DNA from 3 places in the Bacillus sp. FSL K6-0138 genome. Region 1 is predicted to be linked to each of the others. Evidence: predicted binding sites of a transcription regulator. Region 1 holds the regulator's gene; each other region holds the start of a gene.
What was found. The regulator Rex, encoded in region 1, represses fermentation and respiration genes when NADH is low (regulators of the CRP and FNR family bind a similar motif). The targets are predictions, from matches to a motif close to TTGTGAAATATTTCACAA.
Positions count from the first base shown of each region.

Region 2: the regulator Rex is predicted to act here: its motif matches at 2,689-2,706, upstream of MHB78_RS12805 (nitric-oxide reductase large subunit).
Region 3: the regulator Rex is predicted to act here: its motif matches at 2,376-2,393, upstream of MHB78_RS23075 (formate/nitrite transporter family protein).

Region 1 covers NZ_CP150286.1:758,020-762,303, forward strand. The annotation lists gene MHB78_RS04130 (ABC-F family ATP-binding cassette domain-containing protein) at 1-1,389, opposite strand, end outside; gene moaC (cyclic pyranopterin monophosphate synthase MoaC) at 1,542-2,054, shown strand; gene MHB78_RS04140 (redox-sensing transcriptional repressor Rex) at 2,051-2,698, shown strand; gene MHB78_RS04145 (twin-arginine translocase TatA/TatE family subunit) at 2,720-2,896, shown strand; gene tatC (twin-arginine translocase subunit TatC) at 2,903-3,667, shown strand; gene MHB78_RS04155 (YdiK family protein) at 3,704-3,883, opposite strand; gene MHB78_RS04160 (CPBP family intramembrane glutamic endopeptidase) at 3,883-4,284, opposite strand, start outside.
Region 2 covers NZ_CP150286.1:2,430,091-2,434,374, reverse strand. The annotation lists gene MHB78_RS12825 (Crp/Fnr family transcriptional regulator) at 1-102, opposite strand, end outside; gene MHB78_RS12820 (nitrate/nitrite transporter) at 267-1,454, opposite strand; gene MHB78_RS12815 (DUF2164 domain-containing protein) at 1,594-1,911, shown strand; gene MHB78_RS12810 (Crp/Fnr family transcriptional regulator) at 1,953-2,621, shown strand; gene MHB78_RS12805 (nitric-oxide reductase large subunit) at 2,764-4,284, shown strand, end outside.
Region 3 covers NZ_CP150286.1:4,401,162-4,405,445, reverse strand. The annotation lists gene MHB78_RS23085 (malic enzyme-like NAD(P)-binding protein) at 1-1,033, shown strand, start outside; gene MHB78_RS23080 (DUF1259 domain-containing protein) at 1,051-1,440, opposite strand; gene MHB78_RS23075 (formate/nitrite transporter family protein) at 1,529-2,317, opposite strand; gene MHB78_RS23070 (fructosamine kinase family protein) at 2,515-3,384, shown strand; gene MHB78_RS23065 (cytochrome ubiquinol oxidase subunit I) at 3,743-4,284, shown strand, end outside.

The DNA of each region.
Region 1 (4,284 bases):
GGCTTTTTGAAGCATCAGCTTCGCGAGCGCGAGCCGTGCTTTTTCGCCGCCGCTCAGGGCGTGAACAGGCTTTAAGACATCGTCTCCGGAAAACAGGAAATTCCCGAGGCATGTTCTGATATCTTTCTCATTCATCTCGGGGTAGTCGTCCCAAAGCTCGTCAAGCACGCGCTTGGACGAATGGAGTTCAGCCTGCTCCTGGTCGTAATAGCCGATCGAGACGTGTGAACCGGTTGATATCGTGCCTGTAAGGGGTTTAAGCTTTTGAATCAGCGTTTTTAAAAGGGTTGATTTGCCTACTCCGTTAGGGCCGACAAGGGCCACGCTTTCACCGCGCGAAATTTGAAAATAGAGCGAGCGGAGGAGCGGAGGCTGATCTTGGTAGCTGACCGTCAAATCCTGAACGCGCAGGACGTCGTTTCCGCTTTGCCGGGCAATGTCAAAACGGAAGGAGGCCGATTTTTCGTCGCCGAGCGGTTTATCCATGACGTCCATCCGTTCAAGCTGTTTGCGCCTGCTTTGTGCGCGTTTTGTCGTTGAAGCCCTCGCCAGGTTTCGGTCGACGAAGTCCTGGAGTTTGGCGATTTCATCCTGCTGCTTTTCATACAGTTTCATTTCTTTTTCAAGCTGTTCAGCTTTTAATTTCAGATAATCGCTGTAGTTTCCGATGTATTTTTTGCTCCTGGAGCGGGATATTTCGTACACCTGGGTGACAACCTTATCAAGAAAGTACCTGTCATGGGAGACGATGAGTATCGCTCCGCTGTAGTTTTGCAAATATTGCTCAAGCCAGGTAAGCGTATCGATGTCAAGGTGGTTCGTCGGTTCATCGAGAATGAGCAGGTCAGGTTTGGCCAGTAGCATTTTTCCGAGAGCGAGCCTCGTTTTTTGTCCTCCGCTTAAATCCTGGACGCGCGCGGTGTCGCCGTATCCGGCAAATCCGAGACCATGGATCACGGATCTGACGTCGGCTTCATATTGGTAGCCGCCCTTATCTTTAAATTCCTGCTGCAGTCTGTCGTACGTTTTCATTAACGATTCAAGCTTGTCGGGTGCAGCATGCGCCATCTGCTCTTCGACTGAGCGCATCTCTTTTTCCATCGCTTTCAGATGATCGAATACAGTCAGCAATTCTTCTTTTATTGAAAGCTTTGAATCGAGTCCCGAATGCTGATCAAGGTAGCCGATTGTTAAATCCTTCGGCTTGATGATGTCCCCTTTTTCATAAGAAAGCCTGCCGGCGATAATTTTCAAAAAAGTCGATTTTCCGGCTCCGTTGCGCCCGACGATCGCAATCCGGTCCCGGGATCTGACTTCCAGCTTTATATTCGTTAAAATGGAATCGGCTCCAAACGATTTTGAGAGCTGATTGACTTGTAAAATCATCATGATTTATTTCACCTCTTGTTTGCTATTTTTAGTGTAGCCTATCAGATAGCAGTCAGCAAACAATTAAGCGGAGTCTGGAAGATTTTAACCAAAAGGAAAAGACAGATTGAAAAAAATAGTGTATGATCTTTAGTAAGGAGAGTTTTATAATGATGAACCAATTTACGCATTTTAACGAACAAGGCAGAGCCAAGATGGTTGATATAAGCGAAAAGGAAGCTTCAGTGCGAACTGCTGTAGCTTTCTCAAGCGTGTCTATGAAAAGAGACGTGCATGAAAAAATCAAAAACCAGGAGATGGGGAAAGGCGATGTGCTGGCTGTGGCTCAGGTGGCAGGAATCATGGCGGCAAAACAAACGTCCGACATCATCCCGATGTGCCATCCGATCGCTCTGAAGGGAGTCGACATCGCCTTTCGATGGGAAGAAAAAGACCAGAACAGCATCCTGCATATTCAGTCAACCGTCAAGACAAAAGGGAGCACAGGTGTGGAAATGGAAGCGTTAACGTCAGTTTCCGTATGTGCGCTGACCGTCTATGACATGTGCAAGGCTGCGGATAAGGGAATGGTGATAGGACCGACCTATCTCGCTGAAAAAACAGGCGGGAAAAGCGGTGACTATAAAAGGGAAAAAGCTGATGTAAACATGGAGGATCGTTTATGAACTTGGATCATTCAAAAATTCCGCAAGCGACAGCTAAGCGGCTGCCGCTATACTATCGTTTTTTAAAAAACCTTCATGCATCCGGAAAGCAGCGTGTTTCATCCGCTGAATTGAGCGATGCCGTAAAAGTCGATTCTGCCACGATTCGGAGGGACTTTTCATATTTCGGTGCACTCGGCAAAAAAGGCTACGGCTATAATGTGAATTATTTGCTGTCCTTTTTCAGAAAGACGCTCGACCAGGATGAAATGACAAACGTAACGCTTATCGGCGTAGGAAATTTAGGGACAGCCTTTCTCCATTACAACTTCATTAAAAACAACAATACGAAAATCTCAATGGCTTTCGATATCAATGAAAGCAAAATCGGAAAAGAAGTCGGAGGCGTTCCCGTTTACGATTTAAATGACCTTGAAAAGCATTTGACAAACGATATTCCCGTCGCGATTTTGACGGTCCCGGCCCAGGCCGCCCAACCTATTACGGACAGGCTTGTTGCGCTCGGTATTAAAGGCATTCTCAATTTTACGCCGGCCCGTTTGAATGTGCCGGAACACATTCGAATTCATCATATAGATTTAGCGGTTGAACTTCAGTCATTGGTATATTTTCTGAAGCATTATTCAATGACAGAAGAAAAATGACGGAAAGGGGGAGGCTTTTACATGCCGACAATCGGTCCTGGAAGCTTTATTTTAATCGTTATCTTGGCGATTCTGATTTTCGGTCCGCAAAAACTTCCTGAACTGGGAAAGGCAGCAGGCAAGACGCTAAGGGAGTTTAAAAACGCAACAAGAGGTCTGGCAGACGACGAAAGCGAAAAAAAGAAAGAAGATCAGTAGGATGGGATGACATTGATGAAGGGAAGAGAAATGTCGCTTCTGGAACATATTATTGAACTGCGAAGACGGCTCGTGTTCATTGCCTTCTTTTTTGCCGTTTTTGTCATGGCGGGCTTCTTTTTGGCTAAGCCGATCATTCTTTATTTGCAGCAGACCGATGAAGCGAAACTGCTGACGCTGAACGCGTTTAAACTGACCGATCCGCTCTTGGTATACATGCAGTTCGCTGTCATTATCGGCGCTGTGATGACCTCGCCGCTTGTCTTGTACCAGCTGTGGGCTTTTATCAGCCCGGGGCTGTATGAAAAAGAACGCAAAGTGACGCTAAGCTATATTCCTGTATCGATCATACTTTTTTTAGGCGGCATTGCTTTTTCTTATTTTATTTTATTTCCGTTTGTCGTTGAATTTATGACGAATCTTTCCGATGATCTTAAGGTGAATCAAGTCATCGGGATTTATGAGTATTTTCAGTTTTTAATACAGCTGACGCTTCCTTTCGGCTTATTGTTTCAGATGCCTGTGATCATTATGTTCATTACAAGGCTCGGTTTGGTGACGCCCATGATGTTGGCTAAGATCAGGAAGTATGCATACTTCTTTTTGTTCGTCATCGCGGCGTTCATCACGCCTCCTGATATGTTGTCCGATTTTATGGTGGCAGCGCCTCTTTTGATCCTGTATGAAATCAGCATCATCATTTCGAGAATTTCCTACAGGAAAGCGCAGAAAGCCGTCATTCAGGAAGCCAATCAGGCATTTTTAAAATAAAGGGCCATCTCTTTTTGAGAGAATGGCTCTTTTTCTTTATTTTTTCCGCTTTGAAAGGGCGAACATTTTGAAGGAAATGCTGATGTTATAGGCGGCGAACAGCATCAGGAGAATGGTGTAGAACGACCACATATTCCCCGGAGAGGTCGCTGCCAGATACGTAAACAGCACGCCCGTCAAAAAATACATCACGCCCCAAAACACCGGGCTTCTCATCATAAAAATCCTCCGATAATCAGCTGCACTTTTTCAACCCGTTCCAAATAGTCCTGAATCTGGCCCTGAAACGTCTGCATGATCACGACAAACGTATTCATGGCGACGTGGGCAAAGATCGGCACGATAATCCGGTTTGTCCTGACGTACAAAAAAGCGAATGTGAAGCCCATTGCCGCATAGATTAAAAAGTGTGAGAAATCTATGTGGACAACCGAGAAAAGGACGGAGCTGAACAGAGCAGCGATAAAGAAATTCGTTTTTTCATATATAGCTCCGAAAATGATCTTTCTGAAAATGATTTCTTCCAGAATGGGGCCGAACACAGAAGAGACGATGACCATGAGCGGCAATGCCTGAATCAATTTCATGATCATTTGCGTATTTTCCGACTCGGGATT
Region 2 (4,284 bases), 1.7 Mb from region 1:
AGTATTTTGTCGGATTTTTCTTTTGGTGCTGATCGATTCCAATAACCGGTACAAGTCAGCGGAAAGCAGATCTGTATCAGATTTTCGAACAGTCACATTCATCGAGCGTCACCCCTTTTAAAGAAAATCATATGAAAACAGTTTTATTGTACCGTTAAATAAGCCTGAAGGGTCTCGAAAGTAATAACAATCTTGTGAACATAATCCGATTGTCACAGAAAAAGAACCTGAGAGCAATAGTCTCAGGTCTTTCGTATGAAGTGCGCTTATTGGACATCGCGTGTGTCTGTCCTTGACGATGTTTTCCCCGATTCCTGAAAATACATCCATGCCACGATGACAAAGCTGGCAAGGGCCGCTTCAGACAAAGCCATGAATCCGATCGCATAATGGCCTGTCGCCTGAAAGACGCTTGACAGGATGAGCGGCGGGAAGAATCCGCCTAAACCGCCCATTGCCGAAACGATGCCATTGACGATTCCGGCTTGTTTCGAAAAATAAAGCGGCACTAATTTGAAGACGACTCCGTTTCCGATTCCGGCGCATACGGCGACTGTCAGTACCCCGAATCCGTAGAGTCCTAGATTCGGCGAGAAGGCCAGTAAAATTCCGGACAGCGTACAGCCTGCGAAAACATACATTAAGAGCTTCAGCGGGTTGAACTTATCTCCAAGCCATCCCCCGACAGGTCTGAGAAAAGTCGCGACGGCGATAAAGCCGGCGGTTCTGAGGCCTGAATCAACCGGATCAAGTCCGAAGTGGTTCACAAGAAAGTTCGGAAGGTAGACTGTGAACGCCACAAAAGAACCGAATGTGATAAAGTAAAACAGACTTAAAAACCATAGTTTTTGATTTTGATAGACGGCTTTCATTTGCTCTTTTACCGAAACTGTAACCCTCGGTTCTTTCTTGTCTCCAAATAAAAAGTTCAGCAAAGCAAATGCAGCGACCAGGATCAGATACATTCGAACCGTATTCGGCCACCCCGCGGTTTTGGCGATAACGGGAGCGGCAAACGTGGTAATTGCCGTTCCAATGTTTCCGGCTCCATAAATCCCATTGATAAAACCGTGTTTTTCTTTCGGATAATACTTTGGCAAAGATGTTACTCCGATCGAGAAGACCGCTCCGCTGATCCCCAGGAAAAATCCGCCGATGACTAAATCGGACAATGAATCAGCTGCACTGATCCAAAAAATCGGGAACAGGAGCAGCAAAAAACTGATCATGAACGTTAATCGCGCCCCAAATTTGTTTGTATAGTACCCAAGCGGTATCCGAAGCAGCGACCCAAGTATGACCGGGATAGCGGTAACCAGGGAAATCTCGCCTTCAGTCAGGGGAATATCCTTTTTAATATGAGGCATTAAAGATGAAATCAACACCCAAGCCATAAATCCTGCCACCAAACTAAATGACTGCAGCGGCAACTGCAATTTTTGACGATTTACCATGACGGCTTTGCTCCTTTCAAAAGGGAAAAATGTAATATTTCATTAGCATGTTTATCTTACAAAAAGTCTTCAACAAACATTGTGAACAACATCACACGGCAATCGGATTGATTGATGTTTAAGAGGCGGGGGCAAAAGAATGAATTGGTTCTACAAAAAATATTCGTTCATTGATTTAACATTTTCGTTTATCATGAAAATAAAAGGAGTGCGATTTATGCTTTTACAGCTGACACAAGAAGAAAAACAAGCAGTCATGAGTGAGATCAAGCGTTTTTATTATGAAGAAAGAGGGGAGGAAATCGGCGATATTGCGGCGATTCAGACGTTTGAATTCATAAAGGAAAAGCTGGGCCCCTACTTTTATAATCAGGCGCTTAAAGACAGCCGCAGGGTTGTTGAAGAAAAAGCGGCAGCGATGGAAGAGGAGCTTTTTGCGCTTGAAAGGCGCATTTAAAGGAAGACCTGGCAAAATGCCTGAAGGGATTGAAGGTTTAAATGGAGTTTCTGAAACAGTTTCTGATTTTCAGCGGTTTGAATGGCGAAGAATTCAGCCAAATCGAACAGATTGCGATAAAGCGGAAATATCAGCCGCGAGTGTTTGTGTTTATGGAAGGGGAAGAGCGGGAAGCCGTTTTTTTCGTCAAATCAGGACTTGTGAAAACCTATAAGATTGATGAAGAAGGCAATGAACAAGTGATTTCGCTTTTACAAAGCGGAGATATGTTTCCGCACGTCGGTTTTTTTGACCGCTCCCCATATCCGGCAACGGCTGAAGCAGTCCAAGAAACCGAATTGATCGTCATCCGCATTGACGATTTTAATGAACTGCTCATGAAATACCCGGAGATGACAATGAAAGTCATGCAAATCATGGGAAAAAAAATCCTTGATCTGCAGGAACGCATTCAAGGATTTATTTCAAAAGACGTCCAGCACCGCCTGACTCACGCTTTAAAGAAGCTGGGAGATGAACACGGGGTCAAAAAAGGAGAAGGCATTTATATTAATCTGCCGATTACCAATCAGGACTTTGCGAATATGGTCGGAACATCAAGGGAAACAATTAACAGGACCCTTAATGAAATGAAAAAGAAAAAACTGCTTTCCTCCGACAGAAGCGGCATTATGATACATGATCAGGAATGGCTGAACGGCTGTGAATAAATAAAAAACAGGCTCTCCTTTTTCAATGGAAAGCCTGTTTTTTTAATTCACAAATCTGCCATCATTTAAGTGATCTGGTTCACAACCGGTGTGATGCATATCCAGTATCTTAGGACATGCAAATAAGAAAGGAGTGAATCAGATGGAAGTTCAAAGGGAGACGGTGCCAAACAAGAAGCCGGCAAAAAACGGATTTTTGAAATCGGTTCTCGTTTTTACGCTGATTGCAAGTTTTTCGGTGTTGTTATTGGGAGGATATTGGATCTTCAAGGGGCTTGCGCCAAGACCGCTTGAAGTGTCCGCTCCAAACGGCGAGGTGCTGATGACAAAATCGTCGATCAAGGGTGGACAGGCCGTCTTTCAAAAATATGCGCTCATGGATTACGGGACCATTTTGGGCCACGGATCTTACATGGGGCCCGATTATACGGCAGAAGCCCTGAACATTTATACAAAAGGGATGCAGGACTTTAAAGCGCAGGAGCAATATGGAAAACGCTTTGAAAAGCTTTCCGATGAAAAGCAGTCTGTGATCCGCAGTAAAGTGATCAGTAAAATGAGAAAAAACCGCTATAACAAAGATTCCGACACATTACAGCTGACTCAGGCCCAAGTCTACGGACTCGAAAAAGTGCGCACTCATTACCGCAAAGTATTTACAAAAGGCGATGGCTGGGGGCTTGAGTCTGGTTTGATCAAGGAAAGCCATATGCCTGACCGCAACAGAGCTTGGATTTCGGGCGGGGATCAGATCAAACAGGTTTCTGATTTTATCTTTTGGACGGCCTGGCTGTCCAGCACATTGAGGCCCGGGGATGACATCACCTATACAAACAACTGGCCGTATGATGAAGAAGCCGGCAATACGATGTCATTTGCCGCGGTGTGGTGGAGCGGCGCCAGCGTTACGATTCTTATTTTATTTGTCGGCATCATCTTATTTGTGTTTTACCGCTACAAGCTTGGAATGAAGGAGGCTTATCAAGAAGGGAAATTCCCGGCCTTTGATTTGGAGAAGCAGCCGCTCACTTTATCGCAAGTCAAAACAGGGAAGTATTTTGCCGTTGTTTCCCTGCTGTTCTTTGTTCAGGCCATGCTGGGGGCATTGCTTGCCCACTATTATATCGAGCCTGACAGCTTCTTTGGCATCGATTGGATCAGAAATCTGCTTCCATTTAGCATCGCCAAAGGGTACCACTTGCAGCTTGCAATCTTTTGGATTGCGACCTCATGGCTTGGCATGGGAATTTTTGCGGCTCCGCTTGTCGGCGGCAGGGAGCCGAAAAGACAAGGTTTACTCGTCGATATTTTGTTCTGGGCGCTGATCTTTCTTGTCGGCGGCTCGATCGTCGGAGAATGGCTCGGTGCGAAAGGCTATTTGGGGAACAATTGGTTTTTATTCGGCCATCAAGGAATGGAATATATTGAACTGGGCCGATTCTGGCAGATCATACTCGCACTGGGCATGCTGATTTGGCTGTTTATCGTCTTCAGGGGCATTAAGCGCGGCCTTAAAAAAGAGACGGATAAAGGCGGTTTGATTCATTTGCTGTTTTATTCATCAATCGCCATACCTCTGTTTTACGGCGCCGCCTTTATGTTCAACCCCGGTACAAGCATCACGATGTCCGATTTTTGGCGTTGGTGGATCATCCACTTATGG
Region 3 (4,284 bases), 1.0 Mb from region 1:
GAAGAGCAAAATGCCGATCAGGTCGCTCGCAGACTTGAGACGGGTGTATACGCCAGGGGTCGCCAATGTGTGCGAAATTATTAAAGAAGAACCGCAAAAAGCAAAGATTTACACTGGAATCGGCAATTCGGTGGCCATCGTGACGGACGGAACCGCCATTCTCGGCCTAGGGGACATCGGCCCTGTCGCCGGAATGCCGGTCATGGAAGGAAAAGCCGCTCTTTTTGACCAGCTCGCCGGAATCAGCGGCATCCCGATATTGCTTGATACGAAAAATCCTGATGAGATCGTCCAGACGGTGAAAAACATCGCGCCGGGATTCAACGGGATCTTGCTCGAAGATATCGGTTCTCCGCATTGTTTTGAAGTCGAGGAGCGCCTGAAGCAGGAACTGGACATCCCTGTGATGCATGATGATCAGCACGGTACTGCCGTTGTTACGCTTGCGGCGGCGATTTCGGCAGCTAAAAGCGCGGGAGTCGACCTGAAGCAGGCGCACGTCGGCCAAATCGGCCTCGGCGCCGCGGGCGTTGCCATCTGCCGGATGTTTATGGCATACGGAGTGAAACGGGTCGTCGGAACAGATAAATCGATGGAAGCAATGGCCCGCTTGGAGAATTACGGAGGACACGCAGCTGAAAGCATTGAAGAGCTGATGGAAAGCTGCGACATCGTTATCGCGACGACGGGCGTTCCGGGGCTGATCGATAAAAAATGGGTTCGCGAAGGCCAGGTGATTCTGGCTCTGTCCAATCCGAAGCCTGAGATTGAGCCGGAAGAAGCGCTCAAGGCGGGAGCGGCTTACGCTGCAGACGGGCGGTCTGTCAATAATGTTCTCGGATTCCCGGGCATTTTCAGAGGCGCGTTGAATGCAAGAGCAGAATCGATCACACATCCGATGCTCGTGGCCGCAGCCGAGGCCATTGCCTCCTGTACAAAACAAGGCGATTTAGTACCCGATCCGCTGAACCCCGACGTTCATGAGATTGTCGCCGAAGCCGTGGAAAGAGCAACGCTTTCGAGCGGGAGATAATACGGACGGCAGCTGCTTTATCGTAAGACAGATAAGGCGGCTGCCGTTTTTCTTGCAAAAATTAAGGGCGGTTCGACGGATTGGAAATGAATGTACAAGAGATTCGGCTTCGTAAAGATCCAATGGTTATGCAAAGCGCTGATGATGAGTCCCTGATCGGCAAGCCTTTTTGTAAAAAGAGGGATTTCTTCAGGCAAAATGGCGATTTCCGCCATATTCAAGGCGATTCCGTGTTGATCCAGCGACTCGAACATCACTTCTTTCATCGCAATTCCCCGGCTCAGCCTTCCCTGAACAGAGACGTTCATATTCCGTTTTATACTGACAGAACAAACACCGTGCTCCACCCTTGCCTCTCCATTCAATATTTGCCCAAATTGCCGGCAAAGCGTATGAAAACTTTGCATGGTCGAACCCTCCATTTTAAAAAGTAGTAAGATTTTATGAGTCTCCCCATCTTTTCATACCGCTTTTTGCAAATGGAAACTGCCGCTCCTACTTGATCATGTCTTCTGTTTGCGGCCTGTTCGCGAAGTGGTACATGAAGCCCATCATAAAAGCTCCGCCGACGATGTTCCCCAATGTAACGGGGATTAAATTGCGAACCGCCCCATATAACGAAATGGTGTCCGGATGGTCAGTCACCAAAGCGACGGCGAAGGTGGCCATGTTGGCAATGCTGTGCTCATATCCGGAAATAAAGAAACAAAACACAAACAGCATCATGGAGAACATTTTTGCACCGTCTCCTTTTTGGGACATCGGAATAAAAAAGGCAAGACAGACAAGCCAGTTGCAAAGAATCGCCCTGAAAAACAGTTCTGTCATCGGCGAATTCATCTTATGTTCGGCCGCGCTCAGCAAAAAGCTGTTGACGGACGAATCCTTGAACAATCCCGTTGAGAAAATGAGGCCTGCGAATAAGATGGCGCCCATGAAATTTCCCGCATAACTGAACAGCCACATCCCGATGGCATCAAACCAGCGCATTTTTTTGCGAAGCGCCGCAAATGTATAATAAAACGTGTTTCCCGTAAATAAATCTCCCCCGCCGTAGACAATCAGAATAATGGCTCCCCCAAACGTAACCGCGGCAATTGGATATGTGAACGGAGACTGTTCAAGATAAAAGAAATTCCCCGTTTTAAATGCGACGATCACGCCAAACCCGATGAACATGCTTGCCAGCATGGATCGCAAAAAATAGCGAAGCGGGCTCTCTTTAAAGATGCTGCATTTTTTCAATGCGAGCTCTTCCACTAACATGAGCGATTTAGTTTCCATGTTGTACCACCACCATGAAGTAAGGATCTTAGATTACGAACATAAGTATAGCAGGATATTGTGAAACATTTCACAATATCTGTGGATTTTATGTGAACAAATAATCGGGTAAAATCGTCCATAAGTATGAGAAAGTAAAGACAGCCGATCGAACGCTTCCATTTATTCTTTTGTATAAAGTGGCGGGGGTGAAGGAAATGGATGTAAAGAAAATCATTGATAAAGCGGTCCGGGCATCCGCCCGTGATCATGCTGTTCAGAGGATAACAGAAGCAGGCGGGGGCGATATCAACCGGTCTTTTCTCGTGGAGACGGACAAAACCAGGCTTTTCGTCAAAATAAACGATGGAGTGCCGGCCGACTTTTTCGAAAAGGAAGCCATGGGACTTGCAGAACTGAAAAAAACCGGCGCCGTAAACGTTCCTGACGTGATTGGATATAACGGCATAAGCGATCCGGAGCGATTCCTCGTTCTTTCTTATATTAGAGATACCCGGTCTCCAGGGGCGGAGGAAAAGCTTGGCGAACAGCTCGCCGCCATGCACCGGACGGAGAAGCCGTTTTACGGATTGGGGCATGACAATTACATCGGCACCTTTCAGCAGGAGAACGGCGAATATGACAGCTGGCCGGCCTATTACCGGGAAAAAAGGCTGCTTCCGCAAATCGGGCTCGCGCTTGAGAAAGGATTTTTGAATGAAAGGCAGGCGGAGAAGCATGTCAGGCTTGCGGAAACGCTTCCCCGCTGGCTCCCCGGAAAGCCCTGCGCATCCGTGCTTCACGGAGATCTATGGGGAGGCAACTGGATGACGGGGGAGGACGGCTCTCCATATCTCATTGATCCGGCCGTTTTATACGGGGACTTCCGGATGGATTTGGCGATGACCGCTCTGTTCGGGGGTTTCACCGAGAGGTTTTACAGCGCCTATGAAGCGGCGTCGAAAGAACCGCTTGACCGCGACATTTGGCCTTTATACCAGCTGTTTTATGTATACATGCATTTGAATTCTTTCGGAGAAAGCTACTTGCCTCATGCTGAAAGAATTGTAAAACGGTATATGGGCTAAAAAATACCGATATTGTGACAGATTCGGGACACCCTTTCAGGGGTGTTTTTTTATTGATCGGCTGGGCCTTTTAAAGTTTTATGGTAAATAAAACCTATTTGTCGTCAAAAAATGTTTGATTTTTAGTCAAGATTTGGTCACAAATCGACCCATTTTTTAGGTAATTAGATCTTTTTTTCTATAAACAAACGGTGTAAATTACTTATATAAGTAATCTCGAGATTGATTTATAAGTCTATTGTATTAATTTGAAAAGAAACGCCTTTTTGGTAAACCGTTTGCGTCACCTTTCACAGCAATATTGTGAAGTTTTGAACAATCTGATGGAGCATATCAATGGAAATGGAGGAAGCAGGGAATGAACGAATTAATCTTAGCCCGGTTTCAATTCGCTTCAACGACGATCTTTCACTTTATTTTTGTTCCGATGTCGATCGGACTCGTCTTTATGGTTGCCTTGATGGAAACCCTTTACGTTGTAAAGAAAAAAGACATTTACCGGACGATGGCGAAGTTTTGGGGGCACTTATTCTTAATTAACTTTGCAGTCGGTGTCGTCACGGGAATTTTGCAGGAGTTTCAGTTTGGCATGAACTGGTCGGAGTATTCCCGATTTGTCGGCGACGTTTTCGGCGCCCCGCTTGCTGTTGAGGCGCTTTTGGCCTTCTTTATGGAGTCAACCTTCATCGGCTTATGGATATTCGGCTGGGACCGTCTTCCGAAAAAGGTTCATTTGCTTTCCATCTGGCTGGTGTCGATCGGCACGATGCTGTCCGCTTTTTGGATTTTGGCTGCCAACTCATTTATGCAGGAACCGGTCGGTTTTGCGATTAAAAACGGACGGGCCGAGATGACCGATTTTCTTGCGATCATTAAAAACCCGCAGCTATGGGTTGAATT